DNA from 3 places in the Pseudoalteromonas sp. S3431 genome. Region 3 is predicted to be linked to each of the others. Evidence: predicted binding sites of a transcription regulator. Region 3 holds the regulator's gene; each other region holds the start of a gene.
The links. The regulator sigma-54, encoded in region 3, starts transcription at its own class of promoters, with help from an activator protein. The targets are predictions, from matches to a motif close to GTTGGCACGNNNNTNGNNT.

Region 1: flgJ (flagellar assembly peptidoglycan hydrolase FlgJ) is a predicted target of sigma-54. The motif match lies at 1,037-1,055, and genes of this name have one in related genera.
Region 2: DO88_RS14345 (TorF family putative porin) is a predicted target of sigma-54. The motif match lies at 1,749-1,767, and genes of this name have one in related genera.

What each region holds. Positions count from the first base shown of each region.
Region 1 covers NZ_JJNY01000108.1:5,152-15,573, forward strand. Annotated here, with positions in the region: gene flgK (flagellar hook-associated protein FlgK) at 1-3, opposite strand, end outside; gene flgJ (flagellar assembly peptidoglycan hydrolase FlgJ) at 5-1,000, opposite strand; gene DO88_RS01195 (flagellar basal body P-ring protein FlgI) at 1,133-2,227, opposite strand; gene flgH (flagellar basal body L-ring protein FlgH) at 2,240-2,923, opposite strand; gene flgG (flagellar basal-body rod protein FlgG) at 2,940-3,728, opposite strand; gene DO88_RS01180 (flagellar basal body rod protein FlgF) at 3,750-4,493, opposite strand; gene flgE (flagellar hook protein FlgE) at 4,686-6,056, opposite strand; gene DO88_RS01170 (flagellar hook assembly protein FlgD) at 6,116-6,796, opposite strand; gene flgC (flagellar basal body rod protein FlgC) at 6,810-7,241, opposite strand; gene flgB (flagellar basal body rod protein FlgB) at 7,247-7,654, opposite strand; gene DO88_RS01155 (CheR family methyltransferase) at 7,797-8,630, opposite strand; gene DO88_RS01150 (chemotaxis protein) at 8,651-9,583, opposite strand; gene flgA (flagellar basal body P-ring formation chaperone FlgA) at 9,725-10,422, shown strand, end outside.
Region 2 covers NZ_JJNY01000016.1:4,666-15,087, reverse strand. Annotated here, with positions in the region: gene DO88_RS14330 (ABC transporter permease/M1 family aminopeptidase) at 1-8, shown strand, start outside; gene DO88_RS14335 (Bor family protein) at 270-581, shown strand; gene DO88_RS14340 (Bor/Iss family lipoprotein) at 578-901, shown strand; gene DO88_RS14345 (TorF family putative porin) at 963-1,649, opposite strand; gene DO88_RS14350 (hypothetical protein) at 1,928-3,091, opposite strand; gene DO88_RS14355 (AsmA family protein) at 3,525-5,495, shown strand; gene rplN (50S ribosomal protein L14) at 5,768-6,136, shown strand; gene rplX (50S ribosomal protein L24) at 6,147-6,461, shown strand; gene rplE (50S ribosomal protein L5) at 6,478-7,017, shown strand; gene rpsN (30S ribosomal protein S14) at 7,028-7,333, shown strand; gene rpsH (30S ribosomal protein S8) at 7,355-7,747, shown strand; gene rplF (50S ribosomal protein L6) at 7,761-8,294, shown strand; gene rplR (50S ribosomal protein L18) at 8,304-8,654, shown strand; gene rpsE (30S ribosomal protein S5) at 8,664-9,170, shown strand; gene rpmD (50S ribosomal protein L30) at 9,173-9,355, shown strand; gene rplO (50S ribosomal protein L15) at 9,360-9,794, shown strand; gene secY (preprotein translocase subunit SecY) at 9,805-10,422, shown strand, end outside.
Region 3 covers NZ_JJNY01000044.1:49,440-59,861, reverse strand. Annotated here, with positions in the region: gene DO88_RS08055 (YgiQ family radical SAM protein) at 1-1,851, shown strand, start outside; gene DO88_RS08060 (protein disulfide oxidoreductase) at 2,035-2,442, opposite strand; gene mgtE (magnesium transporter) at 2,643-4,001, opposite strand; gene DO88_RS08070 (HPr family phosphocarrier protein) at 4,103-4,375, opposite strand; gene rapZ (RNase adapter RapZ) at 4,419-5,264, opposite strand; gene ptsN (PTS IIA-like nitrogen regulatory protein PtsN) at 5,284-5,736, opposite strand; gene hpf (ribosome hibernation promoting factor) at 5,741-6,028, opposite strand; gene DO88_RS08090 (RNA polymerase factor sigma-54) at 6,055-7,554, opposite strand; gene lptB (LPS export ABC transporter ATP-binding protein) at 7,624-8,349, opposite strand; gene lptA (lipopolysaccharide transport periplasmic protein LptA) at 8,346-8,888, opposite strand; gene lptC (LPS export ABC transporter periplasmic protein LptC) at 8,878-9,432, opposite strand; gene kdsC (3-deoxy-manno-octulosonate-8-phosphatase KdsC) at 9,429-9,980, opposite strand; gene DO88_RS08115 (KpsF/GutQ family sugar-phosphate isomerase) at 9,981-10,422, opposite strand, start outside.

The sequences.
Region 1 (10,422 bases), on a different contig from region 3:
CATGTTACTTTACTCCTTGGCGAATCGCGTTTGCTGCAATATCTTTTAATTCTGCACTATTGAGTACTTGTTTTATTTTGCTAGCGTAATTTGGATCGGTTGCATAACCCGCTTTTTGTAACGAATCTAAAAAGTCGCTTGGCTTTGCTGTATTTTGTAATGCTTCTTGGTAGCGTGGGTTTTGTGTCAAAAAATCAACAAAGTCATTTACACTTTCTTTTATTGAGTCGTACGCCCTAAAGTTTGCTTTCTTTTTGACCGCTGTACCTTGCTCAAATTCGAGTGTGACTTTACTGGCTTTTTCACCTTCCCAGCTTTTATCTGATTTAATATTAAATAAGTTATTTGAACTGTTACCATCACTTTTATTAATGATATGTTTACCCCAACCAGTCTCAAGCGCTGCTTGCGCAACCATTACAGCCGGGTTTAAACCAATTTTCTTTGCTGCCGTTTTAGCGTGTTCCCACACAGAGCTAACAAACTCTTCAGCCGATTCAAATACCGGAGTCTCTATTTTTGATTCTGTAATATCCATGTTCATGTTCGTACTTACAGGCTCTACTGATTTATTATTATTTTCATGAGGAAGCTCTGAGCCCACTCGCTTATCACTTAAAAAGTCCGCTGTTGTTCTCAAAACAGATCCGGGCATAAAATTTTTACCATCAGGGGATAACTGTTGAACGATTAAGTCTGCAAGGCCTAAAGAACCATTTGATGATAGTTCTGTCGATAATTGTTGATCGTGCATTTCTTCAAAGAACTTAACCCCACTGGAATTAAATGGGCTTTCTTTGTCCTCAAATGCTTCGTTTGCCTTGCGCATACTTTTAAGTAACATTTGAGTGAAAATTGCTTCAAATTGTGCAGCGGCTTTTTTTAGCGCAGCCTTTGATGCATCAGTCGATGAATCACCACTGGTTAAGGCTTCTTTACGAAGTGAATCTAAGTTGCCTAAATCAAAAAAGTTTTGCTTATCGAGATGATTTGTTTCCATCAGCTTTTTGACACAATAATGAGTAATGCAATTAAAATGCAAAAATTGAGCCAGTTGACTAACTTTAAATTAGATATATTGCGAGGGAATGATTTTGCCCTAGTAAAAATGTTACTAGGGCGTGTTTAAATACTAAATAACAACTAGTTGACCGTTTATTGCACCAGCCTCTTTTAGCGCTTCAAGAATAGCCATCAAATCACCTGGTGCAGCACCAACTTCATTGATTGCTCTGACTAAATCGTCCAAGCTAACACCAGGATTAAATACAAATGCACGTGAATCATCCTGATTCACATCAATGATACTTTGATTCGTAACGGCGGTTTCACCTTCACTTAATGCATTAGGCTGAGATACATTTTGTTGCTCGGTAATCGTCACAGTTAAACCACCATGAGTAATCGCGGCTGGCTGTAGTTTTACATTTTTCCCAATTACAATCGTCCCCGTACGAGAGTTAACAATAATTTTTGCTGCGTTATCCGCAGGGGTAAACTCTAAGTTTTCAAGTGTTGATAAATACGATACACGTTGTGATGCATCTCGTGGGGCAATAACACGAATAGATGCAGCATCAATAGCTTGTGCGCTATTGGGACCAACTAAGTCGTTTATCGTACTTTCTAAACGTTTCGCTGTTGTAAAATCTGGGCGATTTAAATTAAAAGTAATATAGTCGCTTTGCATAAATGGACTTTTAACGGCACGTTCAACAGTAGCACCATTGGGAATTCGACCGACGGTGGGTGTGTTTATAACAACCTTGCTGCCATCCAAACCCTCAGCTCCTAAGCCGCCAACAATAAGGCTACCTTGTGCTATAGCGTATACATTCCCATCAACACCTTTTAAAAATGTTTGAATTAAAGTACCACCGCGCAAACTACCGGCGCTGCCAATAGACGACACGGTAATATCAATTGTTTGTCCTGGTTTTCTGAACGCAGGTAACTCTGCATGCACAGCAACAGCAGCCACATTTTTAATTTTAGGGCTTAAATTAGCCGGCAGTGTAATACCAAAATTACTTAACATGCCCTTGAAACTCTGTTGGGTAAACTTACTTTGCTCGCCAGTCCCAGGTAAGCCAACAACTAACCCGTAACCCACTAATTGGTTAGAACGCACACCTTCAACCATAGAGATATCTTTAATACGCTCTGCATGTGCCGAAAATTGACATCCCAGCAAAACAATTAAACAAAAAAACTTAAATACATTCATATTGAATGTCCTCTAAAAAGGAAAGAGCGAGCTACTAAAAAAGCGCGTTAACCAACCAGCACTTTGTGCTTCTTGGGTTTGCCCTTTACCTGAATATTGAATCCGTGCATTAGCTATTCGGTTTGATTCAACCGTATTATCTGAGCCAACATCTTGCGGGCGCACCAACCCTTCTAAGCGAATAAACTCTTCGCCTGTATTAAGAGTTAACCATTTTTCACCTCGAATAACTAAGTTACCGTTTGGTAAAACACGCATCACATTAACCGATATATTGCCAAATAAACTATTTGATTGATTTGATTTAGAGTCACCAGAAAACGATGAATCACTGCCAATTCCAAATTGAATACTGTCGCCACCGATATTAACAGGAAGTCCCCCCAAACCAATTACAGGGTCAAGGCTCGTGTCAGATTGCTTATCTGTTTCTGTTTTTGCCGCTTTTGTAGCTTGGGTAGATTCTTGCAATTTAACCGTAATGATATCGCCGGTACGCAGAGCTTTTCTGTCCGCGTATAAATCGTTCGACACATTCGTGTTAAATAAAGAGCCTGTTGCTACAACAGGTTCTATATTTGGTTCTGGGTACATTGGCGCATAGTAAGGATCGTCTTGCACTATTTCACTATTTTGTGTTGATACACATCCACTTAAAAATAGAGTGCCTGCCGCAAATAACATAATATTACGCATATTCTGCCCCTAAACCTTATAGTTGCTGATTGATATAACTCATCATTTCGTCGACGGCTGAAATTACTTTTGAATTCATTTCATAAATACGTTGAGTTTCGATAAGATTTACCAGCTCTTCTGTGACATTTACGTTTGATGTTTCAAGTGAGCCTTGAATAATACTACCAAGCCCCTCAACCCCAGGGTTACCCTGCACCGGAGCACCACTTACAGCTGTTTCGGTATAAAGGTTTTGACCAATCGGCTCAAGACCCGATGGATTAATGAAGTCACTAATGGTGATCTGACCAATAACTACGTTATCGGCTTGACCTGCAACACGAACAGATACTTCTCCGTCTTGCGAAACAGTAATCGATTGAGCATCTTCGGGGACATTCATTTCTGGCTGAATAACATAACCAGCACCCGATGTAACAATTCGTCCATCACCATCGGTGGTAAACTGGCCATTGCGCGAATAGGCAATATTGCCATCTGGCTGCAGCACTTCAAAAAAACCTTCGCCGGAAATCATCCAATCTAGTGAGTTTTCGGTGGTTAACATGTTACCTTGCGTAAACTCTTTTTGGTTGGCTACAACTTTTGCACCCGCACCTAACATTAGGCCTGATGGCATTTCAGTGTCTTGCGATGAACGACCACCTGGCTGATTAATATTTTGATAAAGTAAATCTTCAAATATAGCGCGGCTTTTTTTGTAACCAACCGTACTGGCATTCGCTAAATTATTTGAAATAACCGAAATATCGGTTTGTTGAGCATCAAGCCCTGTTTTACTGATCCACAATGCAGGATTCATAATAGTGTCCTCATTTTAAAGTTAAACTATGCGCAACAGCTGATCTTGACGTTCGTCAATTTCTTCAGCTGTTTTCATCAGTTTGACTTGTAATTCAAATTGGCGTTGATGACTTATCATATCGACCATTTCATGAACGGGGTTTACATTCGACATTTCTAAGGTTCCACTCAATACTTTTACATTAGCGGAAGTATCAACAACTTGATTTGGTTTTGGTCTAAATAAGCCATCATTACCTTTTTCAAGTTGTGAATTATCAGCCTCAACGACCCTTAAGCGATCAACTTCTTCTAAAAAATTTGCTGGGGCGCCTTGCGGACGAACCTGAATAGCACCATCTTGACTAAATTCAACCTTTTCAATTGGTACAGGCAGTATAATTGGACCACCTTCGCCAATAACTTGACGTCCATGACTTGTTACCAGCATGCCTTCTGCTGTGATATTGAGCGTGCCTACTTTAGTGTAAGCTTCATTACCCGACGCATCTTGCACACTCAGCCATGCGTTATCGCTCATTGCGATATCTAAATCTCTGCCTGTTTCAACTATGCCACCCGATGTCATGTTTGAACCCGGACGTTCTTGCATCGAAAATACACGTGTTGGCAGCCCTTCACCAAACGCTTGCATAGAACGTGCTTGAGCAAAGTCTGATTTAAAGCCTGTCGTATTGGCATTCGCCAAATTATTGGCTTTAAGGGCAAGGCCCTGCAGGCTCTGTTTAGCACCTGAGGCCGCAATGTAGACCATTTTGTCCATAACATCGACTCACATTAAAAATCTCTAACTTAACAAATGCAAAATAGATGCCAGATTAGAGTTTACGTAACATTAGAGTGATGAAACAAACAATAGAAATGATAGCCACTTACTGTAACCATTGGTTTTGGTTTAGAGGCTAAAATAAAAAAGGCTGCAAAATGCAGCCTAAAATATTTAATTAAATTTAAATTATCGAATCTGCAAAATACTTTGCTGGATTGTTGAGTTAACTTCAAGCGCTCGCGAGTTAGCTTGGTAATTACGTTGAGCTGTGATTAAATCGACAAGCTCATTAGTTAAATTTGTATTTGATTGCTCAAGTGCTGATGAGTTAATACTACCAAATGTACCTGACCCTGCCTCACCTGCAACAGGCTCACCTGAGTCAATACTTTGCTTCCAACTTGTGTCGCCTATTTGTGATAAACCTTGCGAATTAGGAAAGCGAACCATAGCTATCTGGCCAAGGTATGTTGAATCACCGTTACTGTATGAAGCAACTAGTTTACCGTCGGTGCCAATATCAATTCCAGCTAAACGACCAACAGTCGAACCATCTTGATCAAGTGCTTTAACTTCAAAACCACTTGAATACTGTGTTGGTATACGTCCTGCCGTATTGTTTTCATCACGCCAATTAAGCTCAATACCTGTGCCTGGGAATGTAGCACCATTATCAAGCATTGTAGATAAACCAGTACCAGCACCAGCAGGTAGGTTTATCTCATCAAAAGTGGTTAGGTTTGTATTTGCTACTCCGCCTGTCGTTGCAGGTAAACCACTTGAATCAAAACCAAGAGTTGTGATCGGTGCATAAGGGGTCGTGGTTTGTTCTGCGCCCGAAGTTCCATCAACTACCTTTCCATCAAGTGTCGCATACACTTCCCAGCTATTATCTGCACCACCTGAAGCTGCGTCAGGTCCTTTTACAAAAAAGTATTGCAATATATGCGGCTCACCTAACGAGTCATAAACTGTCGTTGATGTAGATGAGTTATAAGTACCATTTGATGTAGGATCAAAATCTATACCCGGTGCATCAGCTGTCGCATCTAAATTGAACGATAAGAATACATTTTCTGTAGCACGTGGCGAACCTGATGAATCTGGTATTTGAACTGGGTTTGTTGTACTCAAACTCACTGATGTTGTATCACCGGTTGATGAATCTACAGGGAATGCTTGTAAGAAATTACCCTTAGCGTCAACCATAAAATTATCTTGGTTTAATTTAAATGCACCGGCACGAGTATAGGTTAAATCTTGCGATGAAATATCATCGGTCATCGCAAAATAACCTTCACCTGTAATAGCTAAATCTAAAGAGTTATTAGTAAACTGCAGTGATCCTTGGTGAAACTGCTGTGCAACCATCGTCGTTTGCACACCATCACCATTTTTAGTCCTACCTGCGCTAAATACTGACGATGCATAAACATCGGCAAACTCTGCGCGTGACTCTTTAAAACCGGTAGTATTGACGTTCGCAATATTATTTGCTGTTACATCTAAATCTTTTTGCGCGGCAGCAAGGCCTGTTAATGCAATATTGAAGCTCATAATTCACCTCTAACCTATCAATCTGAAGCCTGCTGGCAGGCAAAAAATACTAAAATTAATTATGCGATTTCTGCGACATCCGTCAGTCTAACCGCACCTTCTTTAGTGTTAATAATAATGCCACTTGAGCCGTTAATATTTACACTTTCAATGTTCTTAAAAGTAGCAACGGGTAAACTTGAAAATTCACCGTTAGTACTTCCTTCAGCTGTTATTGTGTATTCACCTTCAGGTAAACGTTCGCCGGCTTCGTTGTTACCATCCCAAGCAAAGCGAATTGCTCCAGCTGCCTGAGAACCCATATCAATCGTTCTTACTAATTGACCTGATTCGTCAGTTACTTTGATTTTAAGGTTATCCATAGCTTCTTCTGCTACTGCTGAGCCTCTAGCATCACCCGTTTCATTTAAATCAAGGGTATTTGACTCTAGTAAAGCCTGCTTACCAACAAGCGTTGAGGCTTGTAATGCAGAATTAGACGTCATCGAAGAGGCTAAGGATTCAAAGTTAGTATTTAAATCTGTAATGCCTTGCGCCATAGTAAAACTAGTCATTTGCGCAATCATTTGATCATTGTCCGCAGGGTTACTGGGATCTTGATACGACAATTGCTGCGTCAACAACGAGAAAAAATCTTCTTGTGTTAACGCGTCACTCTCATCTTCGCTGCTAGCTACTTGCTGCTCTTGCCAACGGATTGAGTCTAAATAGGATGAAGATGTACTTATATCGTTATTCATAACCTACCCTCGGTTACCGCTGACCTAGCAGCAGTGTTTTACTTAACATTTGCTTAGCTGCATCTGCAACTTGCACGTTTGTTTCATAAGAGCGAGAGGCAGAAATCATATTAGCCATCTCCTCAACAACATTAACGTTGGGTTTATAAATATAGCCATTTTCATCCGCACTCGGGTGATTTGGATTATACTCAATCTGTAATGGAGCACTGCTTTCAACAATGCCTAAAACTTTAACGCCAACGGCGGAGCCCTGTTGATTACTTGCCGATGCTGAAGCTTTGGTAAGTTCAGCAGCAAATACAGGTTGTCGCGCTCGGTATGTTTTGTCTTGAGAAGAACTAATCGTATTCGCATTAGAAATATTACTTGCGGTGGTATTTAAGCGTACATTTTGTGCGCTCATACCTGAACCTGCAATATCAAATACATTATATAAACTCATAATTTTTATCCTTGACTACCGAGTGCTTTATTCAGACCTTTAAATCTGCTGCTTAAAAATTGCAAGCTGGCCTGATACTCCATAGCATTCTGTGTATACAAGTTTCGTTCCACTTGTATATCAACCGAGTTACCATCGCCCGTATCTGCTTGATTTGGTAAGCGAAATAATTCTGAATCATCCATACTACGAGTACCACCACCGATGTGTTTATCGTTAGTTCGTACCATTGTATTGCCGCTTTGCTGGTTTGATCTTGCCGCTTTTAATGCAGAGGCAAAATCAATATCTTTTGCTTTGTAGCCCGGCGTATCAGCATTCGCAATATTAGTTGCAATTACTTCTGCTCGTTGTGAACGGATCAACATAGCCTGCGGATGCACACCTAATGCCTTATCAAAACTGATAGCCATAACCATCTCCAAAAAATTGACTTACCTTGAATAAAGCAAAAAATACGCCATTAATACTAGAGTGGTGATTATTTATATAAGAGTATGTATTAAAAAGAAAAATGACGCTAGGCGCGTCATTTATATAGGGAAGGAGTTACTATTACAGCTTTTTTTGATAAATAATGCCAGGGTTGCATCGTACCATGTCAAATTCACTGCTTAAGCCTGTCATTGACTCTGATGCACCCAAAAATAAGTAACCTTTAGGATTCAGCGCTTGAGCAAATTGACTAATAATTTTAGCTTTTACTTCTGGGGCAAAATATATAAGTACATTTCGACAAAATATAATATCGAATTTACCCATAAGTGCGTAAGAATCAAGTAGATTTAAATGTCTAAAGCTAACTTGCTTTTTTATCGAATCATTTACTTGAGCCATACCATTGCCGCTATCTTTAAAAAACTTTTTACGGCGCTCAGCAGAAAGACCTCTTGCTAAAGCCAATGCATCGTATTCACCATTTTTACACATATCAAGCATCGTATTAGAGATATCAGTGCCAATAATTTGCGCCCCCATCCGTAACACATTAGGTTGCTTTGCTTGAAACTCAGCAACAGACATTGAAATAGAGTATGGTTCTTGACCAGAAGAACTCGCTGCCGACCAAATTTTTAGTGGTCTTCTTAGCTCCTTAAATTCCGGGAAAAGCTTATTTTGAAGCAATTCAAACGGGTATTGATCTCTAAACCACAACGTTTCATTCGTAGTCATTGCGTCTACAACCGCAGCTCGAAGCTGTCGCTCATGAGGACCCAGCGTTTTGCTAACCAGCTCTGATAAAGATTCTACATTAAATCGAGTCATTAACGGCGCAAGTCGGCTTTTCACCAAATATTGTTTATTTTCACCTAAAACGATCCCGCATTGCTGCTCCAAAAACGAACGAAACTGATCGTATTCACTTTGCTGCAAATCTTTATTATTCAAATTAGTAACACCTATTTTTATTAATCACAATGAACCCATTTTTTCACAGCAGTTGCTAGTTCATCTGGGTTAAATTTTGCAATAAAGTCATCAGCCCCTACTTTTTCAATCATCGCCTGATTAAAAACACCACTCAATGAAGTATGTAAAATAACATGTAAAGGGGCGAGTTTAGGATCTGCTTTAATTTCTGCCGTTAACGTATAGCCATCCATTTCAGGCATTTCAACATCAGATATAAGTAAAGCGACACGTTCGGTAATATTGTCTTTACAATCTAATTCAGCTATTTCTTTTAACCTTATTAAGGCTTCTTTACCATTTTTAGCTAACTCAGTTTGAACACCAAGTGGCTCTAGCGCACGTTTAACTTGGTTACGCGCAACAGCTGAATCATCAGCAATAAACACAATTCGCTCACCCAAGTCTTTTTGAATATCGCCGCTAGCTGCTACATCAGCACTTACTTCTGTGTTTACAGGGCAAATTTCGTTAAGAATCTTTTCTACGTCTAATATTTCGACCAGTTCATTTTCGATTTCGGTTACAGCGGTTAAATATGAATATCGGCCAGCACCTGATGGAGGCGGCATTATTTTTTCCCAATTCATATTAACAATACGCTCTACCCCACCCACTAAAAAACCTTGCACTGAGCGGTTATATTCAGCAATGATAATAAAACTGTCTGTTATGTTTTCTATTGGTCGCCCACCCACGGCCATAGAAAGATCTATCACCGAAATAGTCTGGCCGCGAATATGTGCAACACCACGAATATAGGCGTTTGACTTTGGCATACTTGTTAGTGGAGGGCATTGTAATACTTCCCTCACCTTAAATACGTTTATACCAAAACGCTGCCGACCCCTGAGCTTAAATAATAGTAATTCTAGGCGGTTCTGCCCAACCAACTGGGTGCGCTGGTTTACTGAGTCTAAAATGCCTGCCATTCAAATCTCCTAAAGAAAACAAATAATACGGAATGATAATTGCTTTCTATTTATAAAGCTTACATAACATCACGGGAGCGTCTTCTTTTTGACGCAAAATATTTATACCCTGTTTGAAACCATAAGCATAGTCGAAACATTATGAGTTTGTTAAAAAAAGTCAGAAGATACAGTGTTTTTTATTTTGTTGCTAGCCTCAGCTTCGCTTTACCCCTGCACGCAAAAGTCTTTAATAAAGATTTATTACAAGAGATCGCAATAAGTTATGTCGCCGATCAGATTGGTTCTACAGAAAATACTAAAATACAATTAAGTGCTTTACCACTTGATAGTCGTATTCCTGATCGAACCTGTCAAAATGCGCTCGAGTTACTAATCCCAAGTGAGCCGCCATTTAATCGACAAGTTACATTACAAATAAAATGTAACGATACTCAAAATTGGTCTCAGTACGTGCATGTAAGAATAGTTGAAATGGCACCTGTTGTGATCGCTAACGCAAATTTAGTGCGAGGTGAAGTAATAACAAGTTCTCACTTAAGTATTGAAATGAAACCAACACATTTTGTTAGAATGCAGTATTTAGATAACCCAGAAATACTTATTGGAAGTAGGAGCAAACGCAACATAAGAAGCGGGATGCCTATATTACTTAACCAAATATGTATGGTGTGCAAAGGTGATTCTGTAAACATTTTAGCTAACCTTAGAGGGTTGAAAATAAAGACAACGGGAGTTGCTTTAGAGGACGGAACAATTGGAGAACAAATACGTGTTAAAAACAAAAAAACGGGTAAAGTTTTAAATGCACGAGTGGATGGTGTAGAGTCGGTGCAGGT
Region 2 (10,422 bases), on a different contig from region 3:
CACTGTAGCTTTTAAGTGCAGTATAAAAAATGCCAGTTGTTTTACTGACTGGCATTTTTATAGCTATTGAAAGAGATTATTGATAGCTAACAGTAAAGTTATTTTTACTATATCTAAACTCATTTAGTAAGTAGCCCTCATCCTAAACTTTGTAGAAAATTGTATAAATTTTTGTATCAATCGCTACATTTTCCCCACACCTTCTTACTAACTTAACTTTAGTTTTTTTGTACACTGCTGTCATTAAGAGTAAACAACAAGGGATAAGAATGAAGCAGCTAATGATAAGCGTTTTAATACTAAGTCTAACCGCTTGCTCTGCGGTGACAATTCAGCCACAGCAAGCAGCCAAAATAACAAGCAAAGCGAGTTATGAAGATAGTCGACCGTTCTTTTTATGGGGATTGGTTGGAGAAGAGCGCGTTGATGTGAAAAAAGTATGTGTAGATAAATCAGTGACTCAAATGCAGTCACAACAAACGTTTAGTGATGGAGCACTTAGTTTAATTACACTTGGTATATATGCACCTCACACTATTAAAGTATGGTGCGAAGATGAAATAGTAGGAGAGGCATTATGAGTATTAAGTTACTTATAACAAGTTGTATGCTGATTATATTAACGGGATGTACGAACATTTACTTTGATAATGGTGTACAAGACAACGTGAGCAATAAAACTCAAGAGAGTTCACAATGGCATCATAATTTTGCTCTTGCATTATATGAAGGATCTAAACCGTTAGATTTAAGTACTCATTGCCCACAAGGTGAATGGCAAAGTGTCCATACGTATAAATCGTTTACTAATGGTTTGGCTGAGGTGGCTGTTAATCAAATTGCTCCGGCTTGGTACCCTAAAACAGTTGAAGTGAGTTGTACTAAGGTGCCATTCAAGTAATATTATAAACGAGAAAAGGGCCAAAAGGCCCTTCGTGTTGCAGCAAGTAACACATTCTTTTTTATAAGTTAAAGTCTACAGAGTAAGCTACGTAGGCTTTAATATCTGAATCATCTATATCTGTATCAGACAAACCAAAAGTAAAACCGTCTTTTGAAATAGATATACCGTAATCTAAGATATTGTCGTCACCAATAAAATCACCAGAGTAATGACCTAAATGTAGTGCCATTTCAGTACCGTTACTACCGACAGCAAAGCCATAATCAGCAGTTAGGTAAAGTGAGTCGCCAAAGTCTGTACCGTCACCACTTGCAGCTGATGTTGCAAGTACAGAAGCGCCAAACGTGAAGCCTTCAACACTAATACTACCGTAAATTTCAGAGAAATCTGCGTCAGCTTCAGAAGCTGCGTCTGGGTAAGCGTAATAAATATAACCAACATCGTAACTAACACTTTCGTTAATGTCGCCACCGAAGCCTGCGTATAAGTCAAGCTCGTAGGTCATTTCGTCAGCCCAAGATGCATTTGAAGCCCAAGTACCGGCATAAAAACCAGACTCATTAGCGTAGTCAATACCACCGGATATTGCCGCATCACCACCCGTTTGCTCTTGGCCGCGCCATAAGTAATTTGATGTTGCTGCCGCATTTGCTGTTACTTCAGCTTGAACTGATGTTGAGATTACCGATGTTGCAGCCATTAATGCGATGGTGCTAATCGCAATTGTTTTTTTTAGTTTGAGCATGTCCATTTCCCGTTATATGATTTTTGCATGCCAAGGTTTTATTATGTATTGCTTTAACCTTTTAACTGGATGCATTTTTATTGTTTAACTGGGGAGATGGTGCACTGTGTGTGCCAGCTTGGTTTTATTTATTTTAAAATGTATTTTTATATTTTAAAAATAATGACTTACAAAGGAGTAGTGTTTTTTTATTGAGGTAATTTTAATAAGTGTTCGCACGCTGCTGGTGCATAAATTAACCTAACCGCACCATTAAAGTACAGCTAGGTTAGATTTATTTAGCCGAAAATAGTACGCATTAGACTAATTGTTTCGTTAACGCCTCGACCTTTTTGTACTTCATTAATGATCGAGTCACGTTTGCTACGAATATGCTCAGGAATATCGTCAGCAGCAAGAGCACGGTCTACTAAAATTTCTGCAGACTCTTTGCCTCTACGTTGAGTTTTACCTGTCGTTGTTGTACTACGCTTAGGCTTGCTAAGTAACTTGATGTAGTTTGAACTGTCAGGTGTTTTAGTGTCTGCATAATAAAAGAAACATGGGATCAGTGCTTTAATAGCAACTAACTGTTCCTCTAGTTCGTTACTTGCATTAGCCATTTTATACCACGACATAGCTTGAATACCTTTAACGATATCTTGCCAGTAACGCTCAAAATCACTATTTTTAAGTTTTGGAACTCCAAGAGCGCCACATAATGCATCTAATCGATTATTTGTAATCGGAGTAAATAAATCAGGGCGGCGCATTGCTAGCAAGCGAGTTGCAGGGGCTAGCGTTGGTTTTTCATTGTTGTCGGTAAACACTTTTGAGTAAGCAGCAACAAATTGCTGGTATTCATATTGAGTGATATCACCTTCAAGTGGGATGTTTGCTAGAGCTGCATCAAAATCACCTGGTAAATCGCTAAGCATTTGATGAAAGCTTTTTGCACTCTTAGTTGAGGCAAACCATTCAACATCAAAGTTGTATGTGCTTGGATCAAGTGACGCCATATGTTTGCCGCTAAACGCAAGTAAATCTTCAGGAATCATATCTTTAAGAGATTGTTCACGAATGCTTTTAATGTAGTCTACTAAGCGAAGCTGTTCATCAAGAGCAATAACGTCTTTGTGTTGTTCTACAAATACACTTACAACAGGCCACGGAGCAATACGTAAAGTTTTAACCTGTAAAAAGCTGATAGCTGAAATAAGCTGATCGTGTAGCTTCTTAAGTATAGGTAATTGTTGCGGCTCTAGTAAATCGTAGTTCATACGATCTCTACTTGCATTTAATAGTTCGTAACACCAAGGTAAAAAATCATCAGGGTGGTTTTCTACTTTCACGGCCATAAGGTTAAGGCTTAACTCTGAAGATTGCTTCAGAATGTTCTGATAGATTTGATTTTCTTGTTCGCCTAGCGTCATTTTTGACGGTGAAATTAGCAGTTTTTTCATGCCTTGTAGAATCTCCGGATTAGATATATATTTTTTTGCTGGTCTATTTTAGCGCAATTACATCAATAACAACAGCGCTGTCCTCAATGCTTAATAGTGACAGGGGATAAATATCTATACTTTTCAATGTATCAAGATTAAATTATAGGTAAATATTAGTTATTTTGATTTGAGGTTTTTGTGAGATATTGTCATTAAATTTACAATGTTTAATTTCAAGAGCATTAAATTGAATTATTTAGTTAATGCTTTTTTATAGCATTAACCATTTCATTAGTACTCTACTATATGTTTTTTATGCTGAAATTTTCAGCACGGATTCATATCATGCCAAATAAGTTAAACTAAATAGCATTTTTACAACTTCAGCAATGATTTTAAAGCTAACACTCGCTATGATAAGAACATTATTTGCACGTTTGAAAGGACGATCATGAAAACCTTACTTAAAATTGTAGGTGTAATACTTTTATTATGTATAGCACTAATTGTTGCCGCACCGTTTTTAATTCCTACTGATACTATTTTTAATAAAGTGTCGCAGCAGGTAGAACAAACAACTGGGCGCACTCTTACTATTAAAGGTGATAAAACACTTAGCGTATTCCCTGCATTAAAGTTAGAACTTAACGACGTGCATTTTGCAAATATGGGATCAGGTTCGCGCGCCGACATGGCGAGTATGAAACAGCTTGCTGTACATATACCTTGGTTTTCATTATTTGGTGGTGAGTTTAAATTAGATAAGTTTGTTATAAACGAACCCAATATCCTATTAGAAACCGACAAAAATGGTAAAGCTAATTGGCAGTTGTTTGATGCAGTTGCAGAGCAACCTAAAGAGCAAAGCCAATCAGGTGAAGCAATAAAGCTTCCAGATAACTTTGATATTGAGCTAGGTGAGGTTGCTATTTATGGCGGTACATTTACTTATCTAGATGGTCAAACAGGTACTAAGCAACAAATTAGTGATTTAGAACTCGCTATTTTACTTCCATCACTTCGTAAAACATTAGAAGTAAAAGGGGGTATTACTTATATGCAGGAGCGTTTTGAGCTTGATATAAAATTAGATACTCCAGCTAAAGCAATTGAAGGTGCTACTTTTAATGTTAAACAAACCTTAGATTCTCGTTTAGTTGATTTAACGTTCGAAGGGAGCATCGCTAAGCAAGGCCAAGATATTAAAGGTCAGTTAGCACTAAGCGGTGAGTCTGTTAAAAGTATTGCGAAATGGCAAGGTGTAGAGTTAGACGCTAAAGACAATGCTTTTAATGCATTTAGTGTAAACGGTAAAATGCACCTAGCAGGTGAGAAATTTAATTTAGAAGATTTAGCTGCGACGTTAGACGCATTGGAAATAAAAGGTAAGAGCGAGCTTAACCTAGGTAAGCGTTTAGCTGTAAATGCTGATATTGATTTAGGTATGCTTGATTTAAACCCGTACCTACCTGAAGCAGTAGCAAAACAGGAAGAGCCAGTAGAGCAAGAAGATAAGCCTGCAGAGCCAATAGTATGGGATGACACTAAAATTGATTTAAGTGCATTAAATTCACTAGATGCGAATGTAGTAATTCGTTCAAGTGGATTAAAAGCTAATGATATTAAGTTGGGCGCAAATCAATTTACTGTTGCTTTAAAAAATAGCGTTGCAAAACTAAGCCTAGATAGCTTTTCTGCTTATGAAGGGTCAGGTAAAGGCGTTATCAATGTAAACGCACAGCAAGTGCCTTATAAAATATCAACTAACTTTGACTTAGCTGGTATAGATGCACAGCCTTTATTAGCGGATGCGGCAGGTTTTGACAAGCTAATGGGTAAGGGGTCTTTAAATTGGAACCTAAGCACAACTGGCCAAAGTCAAAAGTCGTTTATTGGTGCGCTTAACGGAAAACTTGGGTTTGAGTTTGCTGATGGCGCTGTAAAAGGCGCGAATATAGCTGAAATGGTACGTAAAGGTAAGGAGCTTATTTCAGGAAACTTTGGTGCAGCATCTGAAGGGTTAGATACTGGGTTTGAAGAATCAGAGCAAACAGATTTCTCTGCACTAACGGGAAGCTTCAACTTTACTAATGGTGTTGGCAAAAATACCGACCTATCACTTATCAGCCCACTTATTAGAATATCAGGTGAAGGCGATGTTGATTTACCCCAAACAACGGTTAACTACCGTTTAGTTACAGGCATAGTTGGATCGACTGAAGGACAGGGAACGACTGATGACAGTACAGGCTTTAAAATACCACTGCGCATAAAAGGCCCTTTCCACGATGTAGGTATAAAGCTTGACGTTGGCAGTGCGCTCAAAGATGAAGCTAAACAAAAGGTCGATGAGGCAAAAGAAAAGGCAAAAGAAAAAGCAAAAGATAAGATTAAAGATAAATTAAAAGGTTTCTTTGGTTAATTTATTGCGCTCTAAACAAACAAGGCACATTACAGGTGCCTTGTTTGTTTTGTAACCACCTGTAAAATAGCTACATAGCCGGAATTGCTCAGCTTTAATTTCCCATCACTCCAAATTAATTAAAAAATAACCTATCGCTACCCCCTCAATGCTGGTACAATTGCCCGCCCTTAAGAGACAACTCGTTTGTTTTTGAGTGGGATTTAATCGAAATGTCTTGATTTTAAACAAATTTAAGACACGTTGTAATTACTACACCGGAGGTCATTAACATGATCCAAATGCAAACTCAGCTGGAAGTTGCTGATAACAGCGGCGCTCGCAAAGTGCAGTGTATAAAAGTCCTTGGTGGTTCACACCGTCGCTACGCAGCGATTGGCGACATCATTAAAGTTTCTGTTAAAGAAGCTATTCCTCGCGGTAAAGTGAAGAAAGGTGATGTTAAAAACGCGGTAGTTGTGCGTACCAGAAAAGGTGTTCGCCGTCCAGATGGTTCTCTGATCCGTTTTGACAGCAACGCTGCTGTTATCTTAAATGATAACTTACAGCCAATTGGTACACGTATTTTCGGCCCTGTGACTCGCGAACTTCGTAATGATAAGTTCATGAAAATCGTTTCACTAGCCCCAGAAGTACTGTAAGGAGCCAATCATGGCAGCAAAAATACGTCGTGATGACGAAGTAATCGTACTAGCAGGTAAAGACAAAGGTAAGCGCGGAAAAGTGCTTTCAGTTGTTACTGAATCTGGTCGAATCTTTGTCGAAGGCATAAACTTGATCAAGAAACACCAAAAGCCGGTTCCACAATTGAACCAAGCTGGCGGTATTGTTGAGAAAGAAGCATCTATGGATGCATCAAACGTTGCGATCTTCAACTCGGAAACGAGTAAAGCTGATCGTGTAGGTTTCAAGATTGAAGATGGTAAGAAATTACGTATCTTTAAATCTACTGGTAAAACTATCTAATAGTTGGAGTAGAATGATGGCGAAACTGCATGAAGTATATAAAGACAAAGTAGTAGCTGAACTTCAAGAGAAGTTTGGTTTCAGCTCTGTCATGCAAGTCCCTCAGATCGAAAAGATCACATTGAATATGGGCGTGGGCGAAGCCCTAGCTGACAAGAAGATTTTAGATCACGCAGTAGCTGATCTTGCAGCAATCTCTGGTCAGAAACCTCTAATCACTAAAGCACGCAAATCTGTTGCTGGCTTCAAAGTGCGTGAAGGTTACCCAATTGGTTGTAAAGTAACCCTACGCGGCGAGCGTATGTGGGACTTTTTTGAGCGTTTGGTATCAATCGCTATCCCACGTATTCGTGACTTCCGTGGCGTAAGTGCTAAGTCTTTTGATGGACGTGGTAACTACAGCATGGGCGTACGTGAACAAATCATCTTCCCAGAAATCGATTACGATAAAGTAGACCGTGTACGCGGTATGGATATTACTATCACTACTTCTGCGAAATCTGATGAGGAAGGCCGTGCGTTGTTAGAAGCGTTTAACTTCCCATTTAAGAAATAAGGGTAGGGTTATGGCAAAGAATTCTATGAAAGCGCGCGAAGCTAAGCGCACAAAACTAGTTGCTCAATTCGCTGAAAAGCGTACAGCACTAAAAGCTATCATCACAGATGTTAACACATCTGAAGATGATCGTTGGGACGCGGTTCTTAAGCTACAAGCTTTACCTCGTGATTCTAGCCCTGTACGTCAACGTAATCGTTGTAACATTACGGGCCGCCCACATGGTTACCTTCGCAAATTCGGCATGAGCCGTATTAAAGTTCGCGAAGCAGCTATGCGCGGTGAAATTCCTGGCCTTAAAAAGGCTAGCTGGTAATAGAATCATGGGAGTAAGACTATGAGCTTGCAAGATCCTATCGCGGATTTGTTTACACGTATCCGTAATGGTCAATCAGCGAAGAAAGTATCTGTAACGATGCCAACTTCAAAGCTGAAAGTAGCATTAGCTAAAGTACTAAAAGACGAAGGTTACATCGTAGATTTCGCTGTTAACAGTGAAGCGAAACCTGAGCTTTCTATCGAGTTAAAGTACTTCGAAGGCAAAGCTGTAATTGAAAATATCCAGCGTGTAAGTCGCCCTGGTTTACGTATCTATAAGAAACGTGACCAATTACCTAAGGTAATGGGTGGTCTTGGTATCGCTATCGTATCAACTTCTAAAGGCCTAATGACAGACCGCACAGCACGTAGTGCTGGTGTTGGTGGTGAAATCATTGGTTTTGTAGCTTAATCGGAGGGGAACTATGTCTCGCATAGCAAAGGCACCAATTACTGTTCCTGCCGGTGTAGAAGTTACATTAAAAGGCCAGGAAATCACAGTTAAAGGCAAAAACGGTGAACTAACTCGTACTATCAACAACGCTGTTGAAGTACAAGTTAATGACAACGTTATTACAACTTTACCTCGTGATGGCGTAGCTAATGCATGGGCTCAAGCAGGTACTGCTCGTGCTCTAATCAACAACATGGTTGTTGGTACGCATGAAGGTTACGAGAAGAAACTTCAGTTAGTAGGCGTTGGTTACCGTGCAGCAGCTAAGGGTAAAGTTTTAGACTTAACACTTGGTTTCTCACACCCAGTTAATTTCGCAGTTCCTGAAGGAATTACGATTGAAACTCCAAGCCAAACAGAAGTTCTAGTTAAGGGCGTAGATAAGCAGTTAGTTGGTCAAACAGCTGCTAACATTCGTGCATACCGTAAACCTGAGCCTTATAAAGGTAAGGGTGTTCGTTATTCAGATGAGAATGTACGCCGTAAAGAGGCTAAGAAGAAGTAAGGTAAGACGATGGATAAAAAAACAGCTCGTCTACGTCGTGCTAAACGCACTCGTAGAAATTATATTGAACAAGGCACAACGCGTCTTGTTATCCACCGCACGCCACGTCACATATATGCTCAAGTAGTAAATGCTGAGGGTAATGTACTGGCTGCTGCTTCTACTGTTGAAAAGGCTATTAGCGAAACAGTTAAAGGCACCGGTAACGTTGAAGCTGCGCAAGCAGTTGGCAAAGCGGTTGCTGAACGTGCGGCTGACAAAGGCATCGAAAAGATTGCTTTTGATCGCAGTGGCTTTAAATATCACGGCCGTGTGAAGGCGCTAGCTGATGCTGCGCGTGAAGCCGGTTTGCAATTCTAGGAGTAGACAATGGCTAACGTAGAAGCAAAGCAACAACAGCCTGATCTAGCTGAAAAGCTAATCGCGGTAAACCGTGTGTCTAAAGTAGTTAAAGGTGGTCGTATCTTTAGCTTTACTGCACTAACTGTAGTTGGTGACGGCGCAGGTAAAGTAGGTTTTGGTTATGGTAAAGCACGTGAAGTTCCAGCTGCTATTCAAAAAGCAATGGAAAAGGCACGTCGCAACATGATTAACGTAGACCTAAATGGCAATACATTACAGCATCCTGTTAAGGGACGTCATGCTGGCTCACTAGTGTTCATGAAACCAGCCTCTGAAGGTACTGGTATCATCGCAGGTGGTGCTATGCGTGCAGTACTAGAAGTTACTGGTGTGCAGAACGTACTTTCTAAATGTTACGGTTCTACTAACCCGATCAACGTGGTACGTGCAACGATTTCGGCTCTTGAGAATATGAATTCTCCACAGTCTATCGCTGCAAAACGTGGCCTTCGCGTAGACGAAATTCTGGGGTAACCATGGCAAATCAAACTGTAAAAGTAACACAAGTAAAAAGCTCTATCGGTCGTTTACCGAAACATAAAGCTACATTACGCGGTCTTGGTTTACGTCGTATCAACCACACTGTTGAGTTAGAAGACACAGCATGTGTACGTGGTATGATAAACAAGGTTTCTTACATGGTTAAGGTAGAGGGTTAATTCGATGCATTTGAATACACTTTCACCTGCTGCAGGTTCAAAAACTGCTCCAAAACGTGTTGGTCGTGGTATCGGTTCTGGTCTAGGTAAGACTGGTGGTCGTGGTCACAAAGGTCAAAAGTCACGTTCTGGCGGTAAAGTACGCGTTGGTTTTGAAGGCGGTCAAATGCCTATGCAACGTCGTCTACCAAAATTTGGTTTCACTTCTCGCAAATCTTTAGTATCTGCAGAAATAAACCTTTTTGAAATCGCTAAAGTAGAAGGCGATGTGGTAGACCTAAGCGCGTTACAAGCAGCTGGTCTAGTTAAAAAGAACGTTCTTTTCGTTAAAGTTGTTAAATCTGGCGAAGTTTCACGCGCTGTTACCGTTAAAGGCCTTAAAGCCTCTAAAGGTGCTCGCGAAGCAATTGAAGCTGCCGGAGGCAAGGTAGAAGACTAAGGAAGTACTAATGGCTAAACCAGGTCAAGATACACAAAGTGCACAAAGTGGACTTTCGGAATTGAAGCGCCGATTACTCTTCGTATTGGGTGCTATCATAATTTACCGTCTAGGTTCATTTGTGCCGATCCCTGGGATTGACGCCGCTGTACTTGCCGATTTCTTCGAGCAACAAAAGGGCACCATTGTTGAAATGTTCAACATGTTCAGTGGTGGTGCACTTGAGCGAGCTTCAGTGTTAGCACTGGGTATTATGCCGTATATTTCGGCTTCGATTATTACGCAACTATTAACGCATATGTATCCTCCGTTTATAGAGCTTAAGAAAGAAGGTGAACAAGGGCGTAAAAAAATTAGCCAGTACACACGCTATGGCACGCTTGTGCTAGCTACTATTCAATCAATCGGTATTGCTACTAGCTTACCGGGCATGATGGAGGGGTTAGTAGTTAACCCTGGTATGGGTTTCTATTTCACCGCAGTGGTGAGTTTAGTAACTGGTACTATGTTCCTTATGTGGTTGGGTGAACAGATAACAGAACGTGGTATCGGCAACGGTATTTCTGTTCTAATATTTGTTGGTATTGTAGCTAACTTGCCGTCTGCTATTGGTTCGACAGTCGAAATG
Region 3 (10,422 bases):
AACCGCTATACTGCCGAAAAGCGTATGCGTCATGATGATGCTTACACACCTGATAACGTCGGCGGTAAACGCCCCGATCGTGCCGTAATGATTTACTCGCAAAAATGCCGTGAAGCATACAAAGGTATCCCAATTGTTATTGGTGGTATTGAAGCTAGCCTTCGTCGTATTGCTCATTATGATTATTGGCAAGAAAAAGTACGTCGTAGTATTTTGTTTGATGCAAAAGCGGATATTTTAATTTATGGCAACGCAGAGCGCCCGTTAGTTGAAGTTGCACACCGTATTGCGGCGGGCGAAACGATGGATACGATTCAGGATATTCGCGGCACGGCTGTTATTCGAAAAGAGCCCCTACCTGGTTGGCGTGGCAGTGATTCTACCGCTATTGATAAAATTGGTAAAATCGACCCTATTCCAAACCCATATGGCGCGGATGATGTTGGCTGTAGTAAATCTGAATTTAAACAAGCCGGTATTGATTTAAAAGCTGAAGCTGCAAAACCAATTATGGTTCAGCCTGCGCGACCTAAACCGTGGGAAAAAACCTACGTTAAGTTACCTGCTTATGAGCAAGTAAGTGTTAACAAACCTTTGTACGCCCACGCCTCGCGCATTTTGCATCAAGAAACAAATCCTGGTTGTGCAAGAGCGCTGTTTCAGCGACACGGCGATCGTTCTATTTGGGTAAACCCGCCAGCATACCCGTTAGAAACACATGAAATGGATGCTGTATTTGGTTTGCCGTATCAGCGTATTCCTCACCCAAGTTATGGTGATGCTAAAATACCTGCTTACGATATGATTAAAACATCAGTTAATATTATGCGTGGCTGTTTTGGTGGTTGTTCGTTTTGCTCAATTACAGAGCATGAAGGGCGCATTATTCAAAGTCGTTCGCAAGAATCTATTATTGAAGAAATTGAACAAATTAGAGATAAAGTTCCCGGCTTTACTGGTGTTATTTCTGATTTAGGTGGTCCAACGGCGAATATGTATAAGCTGCGCTGTACGAGCAAAAAGGCAGAGAGTACCTGTAGACGCTTATCATGTGTATATCCTGATATTTGTAAACACATGGATACAGATCATACGCCAACAATAGATTTGTATAAAAAAGCACGTGAAGTTAAGGGTATTAAAAAGGTATTGATTGCTTCAGGTGTTCGTTATGACCTAGCTGTACGCGACCCTCGTTACGTTAAAGAGTTAGTAACTCATCATGTGGGTGGCTACTTAAAAATAGCGCCAGAGCATACAGAGGATGGTCCATTATCAAAAATGATGAAACCAGGTATGGGAGCGTACGATCAATTTAAAGAACTATTTGATAAGTACTCTAAAGAAGCCGGTAAAAAGCAGTATTTAATTCCTTACTTTATATCTGCTCACCCAGGTACAAAAGATGAAGACATGGTAAATATGGCTTTATGGCTTAAATCAAACGACTTTAAGCTTGATCAGGTACAAAATTTTTACCCATCACCTATGGCTAATGCGACGACTATTTACCATACAGAGATGAACTCTTTACGTAATATAAAAAACAACTCAGAAGTTGTTCCAGTACCTAAAGGCGCTCGCCAACGTAGATTGCATAAAGCTATTTTACGCTACCATGATGCAGCAGGTTGGCCGATGATACGTGAAGCACTACGTAAAATGGGTAAAGCTAATTTAATTGGTAAAGGGCCTAACTGTTTAGTGCCAGAAGAAGGGCGTGATGAAAAAATAGGTAAAGGCGGTAAAAAAGGCGGGCGACCAGCATTAACGCGACATACCGGTTTTAGCCAATTTAAAAAGGCAAACACTAAACCAAAAGTAGGTGGTAATCGTCAAAGTACACGTTAGTAATTCAATCTGCCAGTTATTAGTTTAATTGCGATACGCGCTTTTCAGCCTTCGTAATACGTAAGTTGAGTTAACCTTGCTCTTTATTATCAATATTATTGTAGATGATAAAGAGTGAGCTTTTAGAGCCCCCTCTTTGAGCTGCGCGTATTTAGTGCCTATATATTTGCAGTCAGTTCTTCCTTATAACGTTGATGATAACCACAAACGTAATTTAAGTGACCATAACGGCTGAATACCTGTTAGCCCTTGCGTCATTTTATTATCTTTTAAGATTATATAAGATGGCGTGACTTGCCCTTGCCAATCGGTAAATATCTCACTGTGTTGATCGTTGACGGTCGTAAAACTGTAGCCATGATCATTTAGATAGTTATGTAGTTCTTGATCAGAACCTGATTTTATTGCGATGCTCACGACAGGATAATTATTCTCGTTTGCGAGTTCGTTTATGGCAGGGGAGGTAATACTACAAATAGAGCACCAAGTTCCCCAAAAATACACAAGGGTTGGTTTATCTTGGCTCATTGCTGCTAGATCAATGTTTTGCTCTTTATAATCTGTTAATTGTAATTGAGGATTTGCTGGCATGACAGGTTGCCGCCACCAATTGACGGCAGTATAAATGACGAAAAATATGGAGCCATATACCAATACACTTTTTAATATTGATAACCCTTTTTGTTTTAGCGTTTTTTTAGGTGTCTCTTTTTTATTCTTGATATTCGTTGTCATAGTTGCAGCTTTACCCTAAGTATTTTTTACTTTAGTTATTTGCAAAAATTTCTAATTTATACCAGCAACCAGGTAGCAGTTCCTAAAAAGGCGAATATACCAACAATATCTGTCACAGTGGTTAGCACCACACTCCCTGCAAGTGCGGGGTCTATATTCATTCTTTTAAGTATTATTGGAATGCTTGCGCCAGCCACACCAGCCACGACTAAGTTCATAAACATAGCGAAGGCAAGTACACCACCAAGCATAAAGTCCCATTGCCATAGGGCAATAACACCTGCAATTAATAATGACCACAAAATACCGTTTAATGCACCAATGGCAAGTTCTTTCATCATTAAAAAGCGTTGGTTTGTTTGGTTTATATGGCCTACCGCAATACCGCGTATAACAAGCGTTAACGATTGACTTCCTGCAACGCCACCCATAGAAGGGACAATACCGTTTAGTACCGCCAAAATAGGTAAAACATCTAGTGTTCCTTCAAAAAAGCTAGCAACAAAGGCCGCTGCAAGTGCGGTTAGTAAATTGACACCTAACCAAACTGAACGTTTTTTAGAGCTTTTGAGTACTGGCGCAAAGGTATCTTCTTCATCATCTAGACCGGCTAAGCCTAGTAAACTATGCTCTGCATCTTCTCGAATTACGTCAACAATATCATCGATAGTGACACGACCAAGTAATTGATCGTTATCATCCACAACAGGTGCTGATATCCAATTATGGCGCTCAAATAGTTGCGCGACTTCACTTTCATCCATTGAAATTGGGATTGATTCACAATCTTCATCCATTAAATCGCGAACAATTTTTTCAGGTGGGTTCGTTAATAACGTACTCAGTGATAGAGCGCCTATAAAACAGTTGTGTTTATCAACAACATATAGATCATCTGTACCTTCTGGTAGCTCCCCACGTAGCCTAATATATCTAAGTACAACATCGAGCGTTACATCAGGGCGAATGGTTACCGTATCGGTGTTCATTAGCGCGCCAGCTGAACGCTCTTGATATGAAAGTGCTTGCGTTGCACGCTCACGGTCTTGAATATCCATCGCGCTGACAACGTCTTTATAAACGGTGTCTGGTAAACTACGGAGTACTTCACCTAAGTCATCGTGGCCCATGTCTTCAGTTGCGGCTGCAATGTGCTCAGGTTCCATTTGGGCAATAATGCCTAAACGAACATCTTCGGAAAGCTCTTCAAGAACATCACCTTGTACATCAGGGTCAACCAATTGCCAAAGTAGTCGGCGAATTTTATGCGGCGATGACTCTAATAATAATGCGGTATCACAAGGAGCTGTTTTTGCTAACATCCGCCTAACTTGAACAAATTGACCACTGTTAAGCGACTTTGTCACTTGTTTTAATTGTTGTAGTGGATAGTCTTGTTCAAAAGCTTCAGGCATTGGCGTCCTTATTGATTTTTATATAACTATGGATAGGGAGGTTTATTAATGGGGTAATTAACCACATTTAGTTTATCTTAGTTTCGGTTTTTAGCTAAGTGCTATTCTTCTTCATTAAAGCGTTGTGCTATCAATTGACCAACGGCATGTAAAGCTTGTTCGGCATCAGGGCCCTCACACACTACTTTTACCTCTTTTCCTTGACTGCTTTCCAGTAGCATTAAAGCCAATACACTGTCCCCAGGCGCTTCTTTATCATCTTGATATATCATGATTGAGGCATCAAATTTAATAGCAAGTTGCGCTAATACTGTAGCGGCTCTTGCATGAAGTCCTAATTTATTTTTTATTAAAAAAGTGTCTTCTAAACGCATAAGTTACTCTACCTAAGCTGAACAGATGATTATTTTGAATGAGTTATTTTTCTTGTTCTCTATGGCGGATTTTTACATTTGGATGTGTCATCGAAAAACTTTCACCAATCGTTTGTGCTAAATATACTGAGCGATGTTGCCCACCAGTACAACCTATAGCAATAGTTAAGTAGCTACGGTTATTTCGCTCTAAATGTGGCAACCATGTTTGTACAAAAGTTTGAATTTGCCAAGTGAACTTTTGGACAATGCTGTGGCTGGCTAAGTAATCCTTTACGGGTTGGTCTAAGCCATTTAAAGGTTTTAATTCTGGCTCCCAATGTGGGTTCGGTAAAAAGCGTGCATCAAAGACATAATCAGCTTCCTTAGGAATGCCGTGTTTAAAGCCAAACGACTCAAAAGTAACAATGAGTTGTTTATCTTTTTTACCCAGAATTTTTTCACGAATTGATTCAGCAAGTTGATGAACACTTAAATCACTCGTGTCGATCATATAGTCAGCGCGAGTAGTGAGAACATCGAGTAGTTCTTTTTCTTTTTTTATTGCTAAATCAAGAGGTAATGAGTCAACTGATAACGGGTGTAGACGGCGAGTCTCAGAAAAACGTTTAATTAATGTTTGATCCTCACTGTCTAGATAAAACAGAGTCGGTTTAGCAAAGCCAGGTAAGTATTCAAGGATATCGTTAAATTCGTCTTGCTCTTTTGGTAAATTCCGGACATCAATACTAACTGCAATTTTGTCGTAGTTATCAGATACACTTCTCACTAAAGAAGGTAGCAGATTAATTGGAATATTATCTACGCAATAATAACCTAAATCTTCAACTACGCGTAAAGCAACCGATTTTCCAGAACCGGAACGGCCACTTATGATAATTAATTCCATTTATCACCCATTATGTTAATTACGATTGTTCTACAATAACTTGATACAGTTCAGTATCTGATTTTGCGCTGCGTAACTGTTTACAAAAATCTTTATTATTTAGTTTATCAGCTATCGTTGCGAGCGTCTTTAAGTGCTGCTGGTTATCGCCATCAGGTACGATGAGAGCAACAAATATATCAACAGGGCGATTATCTATTGCATCAAAATTAATAGGTGTTTCGCTTACTAATACGAGTGCTAAAGGCTCTTCTGCGCCGCTCATTCGCCCATGAGGGATTGCAATGCCTCTTCCTATACCAGTGCTTCCCAGTTTTTCTCTATTCATTAAGGCGCTGAGAATATCTTGTTGAGAAAGATATGGGAGCTTGTCATGAGCAAGTTGACTGATGAACTCTAAAATTCTTTTTTTACTATTAAAAAGGACCGCAGCTCTGCTGCAGTCCTGGCATATAAGTGAACTTAATTTCATAATATTAGTGTCGAGCAAGCTTCTCTTTGTGTTTAATAACTTGGCGATCGAGCTTGTCAATCAGCGAGTCAATGGCGGCGTACATATCTTGATGTTCAGTAGAGGCAAATAACTCAGCTCCACTTACATGAATCGTTGCCTCAGCTTTTTGGTTTAATTTTTCTATATCAAGAATGACATGAACATTATTAATATGATCTGAGTGTCTTTCTAGCTTCGCAAATTTGGTATTTACATAATCTCTTAATGAATCAGTTACTTCTACGTGACGACCAGTTAAGTTTAGTTGCATAAGCATTACCCTCTTTGTTTAGCGTCTTAAATCAAACTTTTTCGCTGATTTGACGGTGGAATAGCTAGAGATTCGCGATACTTTGCGATTGTACGTCTCGCTACTTTTATTCCTTGCTCAGCTAATATATCTGCAATTTTACTATCACTCAATGGTTTTGCTGAGTTTTCTGCTGCGATTAATTTTTTAATGAGAGCGCGTATTGCTGTTGATGAGCATTCGCCTCCATTTTCAGTACTTACATGGCTTGAGAAAAAATATTTAAGCTCAAAAATACCGCGAGGTGTATGCATATATTTTTGAGTTGTTACGCGTGAAATAGTTGATTCGTGCATTTCGACCATTTCTGCTACATCATTTAAAACCATTGGTTTCATGGCTTCGGGGCCATGCTCAAAAAAACCTTGTTGTTGCTTAACAATACAATTAGTTACTTTTAATAGTGTATCGTTTCTACTTTCTAAACTTTTAATAAACCATTTAGCTTCTTGTAGATGCGAGCGAATAAACTGGCTATCACCACTTGATTTAACGGTGCGTGACATTGCTGCATATTGGCTGTTGACTCTGATTTTAGGCATGCTATCTGGGTTTAGTTCAACAACCCAGCGACCTTTTATTTTTTTCACCGATACATCAGGAATTACATACTCAGATTCTTCTCTAACTATAGTATCCGCCGGTTTTGGGCTAAGAGTATGTATTAAAGTCATTATTTCTTTAAGCTCTTCTTCTTTGAGCTTTGTTTTTTTCATTAATGTACGATAGTCGCGAGCAGCTAATAGATCAATGTGCTCGGTTAAAATCATTTTTGTTTCATTAATATAGGGTGTTTCTTTATCGTATTGGTTCAGCTGAATACATAAGCATTCTTGTAAACTACGTGCTGCAATACCAACAGGGTCAAACAATTGAATTCGTTTTAAAACAGCTTCTATTTCGTCAAGTTCAACTTCGTTGTCTTCTTCGTTCTCTTGATTAAAACTTTCTAAAATTTCTTCGCAGCTCAGCGTTAAAATACCCGAATCATCGACGGCTTCAACAATCGCAATCGCAATCGCTTCATCGGTAGGACTAAAGGGAGTCAGTTGTAGTTGCCACATTAGGTATTCATGGAGCGTTTCAGTTGAGGAGCCTTGGTATATAGATTCATCTTCAGGCATTGGTCCTGATGATGACGCTGGGGCTGCGCTCATATATTCATCCCAACTAACATCCATAGCCATTTCATCACTTAGCGTATCTTTAGCAAGTGCTTCACCACTGTCTTGCTCATATTCGCTCGGAACATCATCAGCATTTGCGCTAACAGTGACATCGTCGTTATCTGCTTTTTGCTCGTTTTTACCAGTAGAATCTTCGGCGTAATCTTGCTCTTCAACCTCTAATAGGGGGTTGCTGTCGAGTGCTTCTTGTATTTCTTGCTGGAGATCCAATGTACTGAGTTGCAACAGGCGAATTGCTTGTTGCAGCTGTGGAGTCATTGTAAGTTGCTGGCCCATGCGCAGCTGTAATGATTGCCTCATGTATCTCTAACAATCCTTTTATGTTGTTATAATTAATACTAGCAGATGCTTAAAGACATGGCGTAAATGTTACAGCCTAAATTGCTCGCCTAAATAAACATCACGTACTGTTTTATCGTTTAATACGTGTTCTGGAGTGCCTGATGCAATTAACTCACCATGAGAAACTATGTAGGCTTTTTCGCAAACATCAAGAGTTTCTCTTACATTATGGTCGGTAATTAACACACCAATACCACGATTTTTAAGATGTTCTATTATTTTCTTTATATCTAACACTGAAATAGGGTCAACACCAGCAAAAGGCTCATCAAGCAATATAAATTTAGGATCAGCGGCTAGTGCTCGCGCTATTTCAACTCGGCGACGCTCGCCTCCTGATAATGCCATACCTTGGCTATCACGAATGTGCTGAATACTAAATTCATCTAATAAATTGTTAAGTGTGTCTTCTCTTGCTTGCTTATTTAGCTCTTTACGTGTTTCTAAAATAGCCATTAAATTTTGATAAACAGTAAGCTTTCTAAAAATTGATGATTCTTGGGGTAAGTAACCAATGCCTAATCTAGCACGACTATGCATAGGTAAAAGAGTAATATCGTTATCGTCGATAGAAATCTTGCCTTTATCACTAGGTACAAGGCCTACAATCATATAAAACGTTGTGGTTTTACCTGCACCATTAGGGCCAAGTAACCCGACTATGCTGCCAGCCTTTACTTCCAGACCTACATTTTTTACAACTTCACGGCCTTTATAACTTTTAGCTAATAGTTCTGCTTTTAATGTACTCATGGCTGACCTTTATCGTTTTTTTCTTTTTTAGTCTCAATAGGTACTAAAATAGTATGCACACGATCGGTTGAGTTTTCGTCTTTTTCAGCGCTAATTAATTGCTGTTGCATATCGTAAGTAATACTCTTGGCATTTATTTTTTGACCCGCTTGCGATACTTGTGCATCGCCAATAAGGGTTAAAAATCGTTTAGCTACATCATAACGAACTTCGTTTGCGCTGGCGCTCATTATAGTGCCATCAGTTTGTTTTTCTTCGAAATATGCAGGGCTACCAGTTGCAATTAGTAGCTGTTTATTATCGCCTAATTCATCACGTTTATGTACTTCTAAACGGTCGGCTGTAATACGGCGGTTGCCGTGAATAATCTCAACATTTTTTTCAAAAATTCCGACGTTTTCTTTTAATTGGCCTTCTTGTTTGTCGGCACTTATTGATATTTGATTCGCTGCAGGTTGAATCGCTTGTTCAGCAGCGCTAAGGTTGAAAGCTAGTATAAGTGTCGGAATAATAAGTATTTTTGAAATTTTATTGGTCATAATATATAGTTCGCGTATGGTTAATAAGTTTTATCACTTCAGTTTTTAAATCGGCTTCAAGGCCTTTACCGGTGATCTTTAAATTGGGTCCCGTAACAATAACGGGTTGCTCTGAACGCATCGTGAGTAGTTTTATATCTACTTGAATATTATCCGCATTAATCTTGTCTATCATTGCATTATCAGTAAGATTCTTGGCAACCACGTTACCTTCTAAAATTAATTGTTTTCCTTCATATAACGTTGCTTCGTCTGCATTTATTCGCCATGTTTGTTTTTCGTTATATAAGGTGAAAATGGGCTTTTCAAAAAAGGTAAAGCCTAGCTGTTGATATAATTCCATTTTAGCAGCTGTAACTTTATGATTAATTTTACCATTTTCATCATAGGCCGTTTGTTTTAGCTCAATAGCAATATAATCAGGCTTAGCGATAACTTCAGCTTCAACCTGAGCTGTCATATTTGTTTGTGCAAAATAAGGGTACCAAAGCCAAACCATACAGCTGATGAATAAAACGCTTAAAATTATGCGCGCTGTATTCATGAACTAGTACCTTTGCTAGTAAGTGGTTTGTCGTTCTCTAGCATAAGTAAGTCGGTTAGTTCTCTCACTGCGCCAAAACCACCCAGCATCTGTGTCGTGTAATGTGATAAACGCTTGATTAGTGGGTGAGCATCGTTAACTGCAACGGCAAACCCGACTAATTCCATTACTGGCATATCGGGGCCATCATCACCAATATAGGCAATTTGATCATCACTTAGGTGAAGCTTGTTTTTTAGCTCTTCGTAAGCAATAAGCTTGTTTTCTTGACCTTGATAAATATGTTGTACTGTTAAACTGGTCATACGTTGTTGCACTATCTGCGAATGGCGACCAGTAATAACAGCCACTTCAAAGCCACTGTTTATAAGCGCTTTAATGCCAAAACCATCTTTTGTATTAAATGCTTTGAGCTCTTCACCTTGATTGCCAAGATAAATTCGGCCATCAGAAAATACACCATCAATATCGCATATAAGTAGTTTTACTTTTTTAGCACGTGCTTTTGCATCAGCACTCAGCGGTTGATAGAGTTCTTCAAATTGCATTTATAATACTCCTGCTTTTAATAAGTCTTGCATATTTAGTGCGCCAATAGGCTGGTTTTGCTCATTAACAACAATCAAGCCATTTATACGTTTGTGTTCCATTATATTAAGCGCTTCAGCAGCTAAAATATCTTGTGTAGCTGTTGTGCATGACCTAGTCATAACAAGGTCTATTTGTGTTGTATGAATATCTAGTCTTTGCTCTAAAATACGGCGTAAATCACCGTCGGTAAATAATCCCACTAGCTGATTACTTTTATCAACAATGGCTGTCATACCAAGGCCTTTGGCTGACATTTCAATAAGTGCATCTTTTACGGTTTGTGAAACGCTAATAATAGGTGTATTTGCGCCGCTGTGCATAACATCTTTTAAGGTTAGTAATAATCGTTTGCCTAAACTGCCCCCAGGGTGAGAAAGCGCAAAATCATCGGCGGTAAAA